Regions from separate parts of the Ornithinicoccus hortensis genome, predicted to be linked through region 2. Evidence: predicted binding sites of a transcription regulator. Region 2 holds the regulator's gene; the other holds the start of a gene.
The links. Region 2 encodes LexA, which represses DNA repair genes until DNA is damaged. Its sites were predicted from a motif close to TCGAACANNTGTTCGA; they were not measured.
Positions count from the first base shown of each region.

Region 1: a site for LexA is predicted at 1,879-1,894, ahead of FB467_RS08735 (DUF6504 family protein). Genes of this name have one in related genera too.

Region 1 is NZ_VFOP01000001.1:1,885,370-1,888,770, reverse strand. It holds gene FB467_RS08745 (DNA polymerase III subunit alpha) at 1-997, opposite strand, end outside; gene FB467_RS08740 (SAV_6107 family HEPN domain-containing protein) at 997-1,485, opposite strand; gene FB467_RS08735 (DUF6504 family protein) at 1,528-1,857, opposite strand; gene FB467_RS08730 (polyprenyl synthetase family protein) at 2,116-3,204, shown strand; gene FB467_RS08725 (ABC transporter permease) at 3,217-3,401, opposite strand, start outside.
Region 2 is NZ_VFOP01000001.1:1,602,167-1,605,567, forward strand. It holds gene FB467_RS07470 (Sir2 family NAD-dependent protein deacetylase) at 1-193, shown strand, start outside; gene FB467_RS07475 (hypothetical protein) at 299-769, shown strand; gene lexA (transcriptional repressor LexA) at 927-1,676, opposite strand; gene FB467_RS07485 (LysM peptidoglycan-binding domain-containing protein) at 1,909-2,424, shown strand; gene FB467_RS07490 (hypothetical protein) at 2,580-3,110, opposite strand; gene FB467_RS07495 (glycoside hydrolase family 65 protein) at 3,217-3,401, opposite strand, start outside.

The sequences.
Region 1 (3,401 bases), 280 kb from region 2:
CGGCCAACCGGTGCGCCAGCGCCACCATGTGACCGGTCTCGGCCAGGTGGCCGGCGGTGCTGACCCGGTCCAGGTGCCGCTCGTCCAGGGCGACCATCCGGCGGGCCGCGTCGAGCACGTCGACGATCCGGGCCTGGTCGGCGGTGGCATGCCGGGCGGCCGAGGTGAGGACGGCAGGCAGACCGTGCTCCATGGCCAGCCCCCACATCCGGGCCGCGTGGGCCAGGCTCGCCGGGCTGTCCGCCGGCCCGTCGTGGCAGACCACCTCGATGACGACCGCCCCGGCGGGCAGCCGGTGGGTCCACGCCCGCACCAGGTCCGCCGCCCGGGCGTTCCTGCGGTGCCGGACCGCGCGGCCGACGTCGGAGTCCGGCCCGAGCAGCACCACCACCGGTGCCACGCCGTCCACGGGAGCGGCCGCCCGGGCCAGGAGCTCCGGCGTGGTGCGCGGAGAGCCCCGCTCCCCGGCCAGGTGGGTGTGCGTGATCAGCCGGCACAGTCGCGCCCATCCGGCACCCGGCGCCATCCCCCCGTGCTGCCCCCGGGCCAGCACGGTGACCCGCGGGTGCTGGTCGTCGACCAGGGCGCCGCCCTTGACCGGCTGGGCGCGACCGGGACGCGGCACCAGGGCCGCCTCCGGGAGCTCCAGGGTGCGGGTGCCCACGGCCTGGTCCGCCCGGCGTGCCCCCGCCCCCCACGCTGCCCCCGCCCCCCACGCTGCCCCCGACCCCCACGCTGCCCGCGCTGCCCCGGCGGCGCTGGGGTCGAGCGCCGACCGTTCCAACGCCAGGTCGACCCCGAGCACCGGGGAGATCCCTGCCCTGTCGCAGGCCTGCACGAACCGGACCGCCCCGTAGGCGCCGTCCCGGTCGGTCAGCGCCAGGGTCGACTGCCCCAGCTGCACCGCACGCTCCACCAGGTCCTCCGGGGTCGAGGCGCCATAGCGCATCGAGCAGCTCGACGCCACGTGCAGGTGGGCGAAGTCCGGGACGGCCATCAGCGGATGATCGGCGTCAGCTCGCCCGGGAGCGGTGCGGCCATCGGCAGGTGCAGCGCGGCACGGATCAGCTCCAGGAAGGTCTCGGCCTGGCGGACCAGGTCATCGGCCTCGCGGGGGCTGACTCCCGACATGGACCGTTCCAGGGAGATCCTGCGCCGTCCGGTGCCGGCGAAGAAGGTCGCCCACTCGCCCAGCTCGGGCGCGACGGTCGGCAGCACCTCCCAGACGCTGCGCGGCCGGGCCCGCCCGGACGGGGCACTGCGCGATGCCAGCAGCGCGGCCGCGGCGCGCAGCGCCGCCAGGTGGGCCTCGGTGTAACGCTCGGCCGCCAGCTCGCTGTGACAGGCCTGCACCAGCCCGTCACGGGAACGTTCCAGCAGGTCCAGCACGGTCGCCGCGGGCGCCGTCGGCGTGGGCTCTCCCCGCTCCCCCGCGGGTCGCGGTGTCGCCACCCCCGGCACGGGACTCGTCGTCGTCATGGTCATCGTTCTCTCCTCTGCTCGCTTCTCACACCTGCCGCCTCTCGCTCAGTCAGCGACCCGGAGCAGCCGCCACTGCTCGCCACGGGTCAGGTCGTAGACACCGGCGCCGAGCAACCGCCCCGCGCTGGCCTCCACACGCCATACGTCCTGTTCCAACTCCGTCTGCACCTCCGTCCCCGCACCCTCGGACCAGGCCCCACGCCACCACGGGAGTCGCTGGGTCCAGTGCCCCAGCACCGCCGTGACCACGTGCAGCCGGCCCCGCCAGATGAACGCCGTCGGCACCGTCCCGAACCGACCCACCGCCCCCTCCAACGGACCGGTCATCGGCTCCCCCATCCGCACCTCGACCTGCTCCGAGTACCGCCGGCTCACGCTGACCTCCACACCATTCGATCGGACTTATGTTCGATAGCACAAATGTACGCTTCGCCACCGACACCATGTCAATCCCCGTCCCCTCCTGTGGACAACTTCCCGGGGAACACCTCCCGCGCGACACCATCGGACACCACGGCACCGACAGGACGGGTCGGGCCACGGAGGGGATGGCCCGACCCGTTGCCGCACCCACGCGGGGACCACGTAGGCTCGGACCTGCCGGACGACCCGTGCGCCGGACAGGAGGACCCCGTGCCCCAGCACCCCCGGTCGGGTGTGGCGCTGCGCGACCGCGTGCAGGCCGCCCTCGACACCGAGATCGCCCACCAGCGATCCGTGCTGTCCGAGCTCGGCGACCCGATGAGTGCCCTGGTCGACGCCGTCGACAACCTGCTGGCCGGCGGCAAGCGACTGCGGGCCGCGTTCCTCTACTGGGGCTACCGGGCGGCCGGCGGCGCGGACTCCGAGGCACTGGTCCGCGCGGCCGCCTCGATGGAGATGTTCCAGGCCGCGGCCCTGTTGCACGACGACGTGATGGACGACTCCGACCTGCGCCGCGGACGTCCCACCGCCCACCGCACCTTTGCCGCCACGCACGAGCAGGCGGGGTGGACCGGCGACTCGGCCCGGTTCGGCGAGGCCGGCGCGATCCTCGCCGGCAACCTCTGCCTGACCTGGTGCGACCGGATGTTCGCCGGCTCGGGGCTCCCCGCCGACCAGCTCGCCAACGCCCGCGCCGAGTTCGACGACATGCGCACCCAGCTGATGGGCGGACAGTTCCTCGACGTCCTGGAGTCGGTCCGCGACTGGGACGACCTCTCCTACCCCGAGCGCGTCGAGCAGTGCCTGCGCGTCATCCACTACAAGAGCGGCAACTACTCGGTGCGCCAGCCGCTGCTCATCGGTGCGTATGCCGCGGGCTGGGACGAGTGCACCGCCGCCGGCTTGAGCGACTACGGCCGGGAGCTCGGCCGGGCCTTCCAGCTGAGGGACGACATCCTCGGGGTGTTCGGCGACCCGGACGCGACCGGCAAGCCGGCCGGCGACGACCTGCGCGAGGGCAAGCGCACGGTGCTCATCGCACACGCGGTGGAGCATGCCGCGCCGGACGACGTCGAGATGCTGCTCGGCGCCCTGGGCGACCCCGACCTGGACCCCGCCCGCGTGGCGACGGTCCGGAACGTCCTGCTCCGCAGCGGTGCGGTCGAGCTGACCGAGCAGATGATCACCGACGGTGCCGACCGGGCGACGGCGGCCCTGCACGGCATACCGGATCTCGCCGAGGAGTCCCGGGCCGCGCTCACCGACCTGGTGGCCGCCTGCACCGCCCGCACCACCTGACCGGACGGGCGATCAGCGCAGGAAGAGTGCCCTCAGCCGGGTCGTGCTGAACCACACGCCGACGACCGTCATCACCACGAAGTACAGCGCGTGGCCTGCCGTCGGCCAGGACAGGTACCCGAAGGCCAGGTGGCGCATGAGTTCCACCCCGTGCCACAGCGGCATCGCCTTGATGAACCACTGGAGCGCCTCGGGGA
Region 2 (3,401 bases):
GCGCTCCCTGCTGGTGCTGGGGTCCTCCCTCCGGGTGATGAGCGGCTACCGGTTCGTCCGGCGGGCGGCGCGTCTGGGGATCCCGGTGACGGTCGTGACCCGGGGTGACACCCGGGCGCAGGAGGAGGTCAGCCTGCGCGTCGACGCGCTGCTCGGCGACGTCCTGCCCAGGCTCGTCGCGGACCTCGCCTGAGCCGCGGTCGGTGACTTCCGGGACTACCGCGGGCGCCCAGGGAGGGCTACGTTCGGGGGAGGGACCCGGGACGTCCCCGGGACCCCGTTCGCCCGGAGGTGTGCGATGAGCATGACCAAGGACCAGGTGTCGGTGTTGGCCGGTCGCCCCGTCTTCGACCTCGACGGTCGTGCGGCCGGTGAGTTGCTCGAGGCCTTCCTCGACACGCGAGACGACCACCCGGCGTGGGGGTTGATCCAGCACGGCGAGGTGCTGCGGGTCGTGCCGCTCTACGGGGCGGTGCCGCACGAGGACGGGATCCGGGTGCCCTACTCCGGCGAGGCGATCGACTACGGGCCCACGCTGACCGAGACACCGGAGGGGGTGCACGCGACGCCCGACGAGTGGTTCAGCTACTACGGGCTCCGGGGCACCGTCGGGCCCGACCCCGAGATGGACGTCCCGCTCGAGCAGGAGCACCTCGCGCGCAACCTCTCCGGATACTCGCCCGACGTGCCCGCCGCCCATGCCGCCTCGTATGCCGGGGGGCACCATCCCGGGGCGCAACACCTGCGCAGCGCTGGCATGCGGGCCTGACCGCCGGCGCAGCCTGTTGTCAGGCACGGCATGCAGGGCCGGCACGGCCTGCACGTGACGGTGCCGCCCGCCGAAGGGGTGGAGGGTCGGCGGGCGGCACCGGTATGTGCCGCACGGGGGCGCCGCCGCCTGGGGGACGGCGCCGTGCGGAGCGGGATCAGATGCGGCGCAGCACCGCCGTGACCTTGCCGAGGATCACGGCGTGGTCGCCGTCGATCGGGTCGTAGGCCTCGTTGTGCGGCATCAACCACACCTTGCCGTCCTTGCGATTCAGCGTCTTGACGGTCGCCTCGTCGTCGAGCAGCGCCGCGACGATGTCGCCGTTGTCGGCGCTCTGCTGCCGCTGCACGACGACCCAGTCCCCGTTGCAGATCGCGGCGTCGATCATCGAGTCGCCGACCACGTTGAGCAGGAACAGTTCGCCATCACCCACCAGCTGCTTGGGCAGCGGGAAGACGTCCTCCACGGCTTCCTCGGCCAGGATCGGACCGCCGGCGGCGATCCGGCCGACCAGCGGCACGTAGCTCGCCTCGGGCCGCGCGTCCCCGATGCCGGTCTCGTCGCCGACGTCCGTGACGGGGTGCTCCCCCGTGCCCGAGGGGGCCGCGCCGGCGCCGACGGGGCGACGGTATCCGGTGGCCTGGCCGTCGGCGCCCGGGACGACGATCTCGATCGCGCGCGGGCGGTTGGGGTCGCGGCGCAGGTAGCCCTTGCGCTCCAGCATCTTCAGCTGGTGCGCGACGGAGGAGGGGGACGTGAGGCCGACGACGTCGCCGATCTCCCGCAGGCTGGGTGGGTAGCCCCGGGTGTCGACCGACTCGCGGATCATGTCCAGTACCTTGCGCTGTCGCGCGGTCAGCGCGGGACGCTCCTCGTCCCGCTCCGGGAACTCGTGGATCTTGCCCATCGTCTTCTCCTACCCCTCGGGCCCTGAAACGGCTGGTCAGCCGCTCTGTCGGTGGCGTCTGGTGTGCTTCCCGACATGAACAAGCGTACGAGCATTCGACCCGTCGGGCAAACATCTGTTCGACGCGGCGTGTCGACATTTCTCGTACGACTGTGCTACACATGAGACAGACGTTCTATCGCACGCATGTACGCGTCGAGCAGGACGACCGACGACAGAGCTGGAGGACACCATGAGCGCAGCACCCGTACTGCACGACCTGGCCGAGGCCCCGGAGCGCAGGGCCCCCCGGGGCGGCCGCGGACACCTGCGGCTGGTCCACGAGGGGGAGTTGGCGCAGGGGCATGCGCCGGTCGCGCCGCTCTCGGAGCGCGATCCGAAGGTCAGCCGTCCGCGGCTGCGCGTGCTCGCCGCCCCCGAGGTTCCGGCGGCTGCGGTCCGCGTAGCCCCTGCCCGCGTGGCCCCGGCCCGCGGGCGGATCACCCGTCGCGGTCGGCTGGTCCTGACCGGCACGGTGACGCTCCTGCTGGCGGTGACCGTGGCCGCGGTCATCGGATCGGTGCTCCCGGCGGGGGCCTCCTCGGTCGAGACCGTCGTGGTCCAGCCCGGGCAGACCCTGTCCGAGATCGCCGCGACACAGCTGCCCGACCTCTCGGTGAACTCCGCGATCGTGCAGATCCAGTTGGCCAACGACATGAACAGCCTGCAGGTGCAGGCCGGCCAGGTCCTGGAGATCCCGGGCAACTGAGCCCGTCCCTCCTGGGGAACCGACTGATCCGGGCCGTCCCGGACAGCGGAGCCCGGCCGAGAGCGAGGCTCGCGCGGACCGGCACAGTCAGGGCCCCGGAGGGGCGCTCGCACGCGATCGCGTGGGAGCCGGCGTCGGCTCGGCCAGCGCCGTGATCAGCCGGTCGGCTGGCCGGGCTCCGTGCCCTCGTCGGGTTCGTCGTCGGACTCCATGACCGCATCCCACAGGGCGGCCATCTGGTCGACTGGCAGGTAGAACCCACTGATGTTGGAGTCGAACATCAGGCCCTCAATGTCCGCCGAACTGTAGGCGGCGGCAGATTCGACGACCTGACGCGGCGGCAGGGCGATCGCCGCGAGGTCCTCGCCCTCGGCAATCATCTGCTGCTGGACCGCGAAGTGGCGTGCCCGGTGGCTGTCGGTAAAAGCCAGCAGCACCAGTTGCCCGTCGACCTCGGCCGCGGCGGGGGACTCCATCCCCTCCTCACCGACCGCGATGAACCACCAGTTCGGCAGGTTCATCGTGACGCTCCACAGGGCCGCCATGCCGGTGCGGTCCTCGGGTCCTTCGATCTGCTCGACCAGTCGGTCGATCTCCGACTCCCCGGGGGTCGGTTCACCGGTCTCCGGGAGCAGCGGATCCTGACCGGTCAGGTCCTCGGGCTGCAGTTCCTGGGGGTCGTTCATGGGTCCACCTCACCACAAGACCGTGGGCAGCGCCGCATCCGGCGGGGGGCCGACAGGCCCTGAAGGGGCCTTCGCCGGCCTGGTCACGAAGGCTTTTCCGGCGTCGTCAGGAGGTCTTCGTCGGCGTCGTCAGGAGGGGGCCCTGGCCGTCGAGGGGCACGGAAACCTGTTCGGAACCCACGGTGTGGTGTTCGCCGCGCACGGAGACCTCGACGGTCTCGCCGTCCTCGACCCGGAGGACGATCTCGTCCTGCCGCACGGTGATCCGCAGGCGCGACCCGAGCCAGGCCA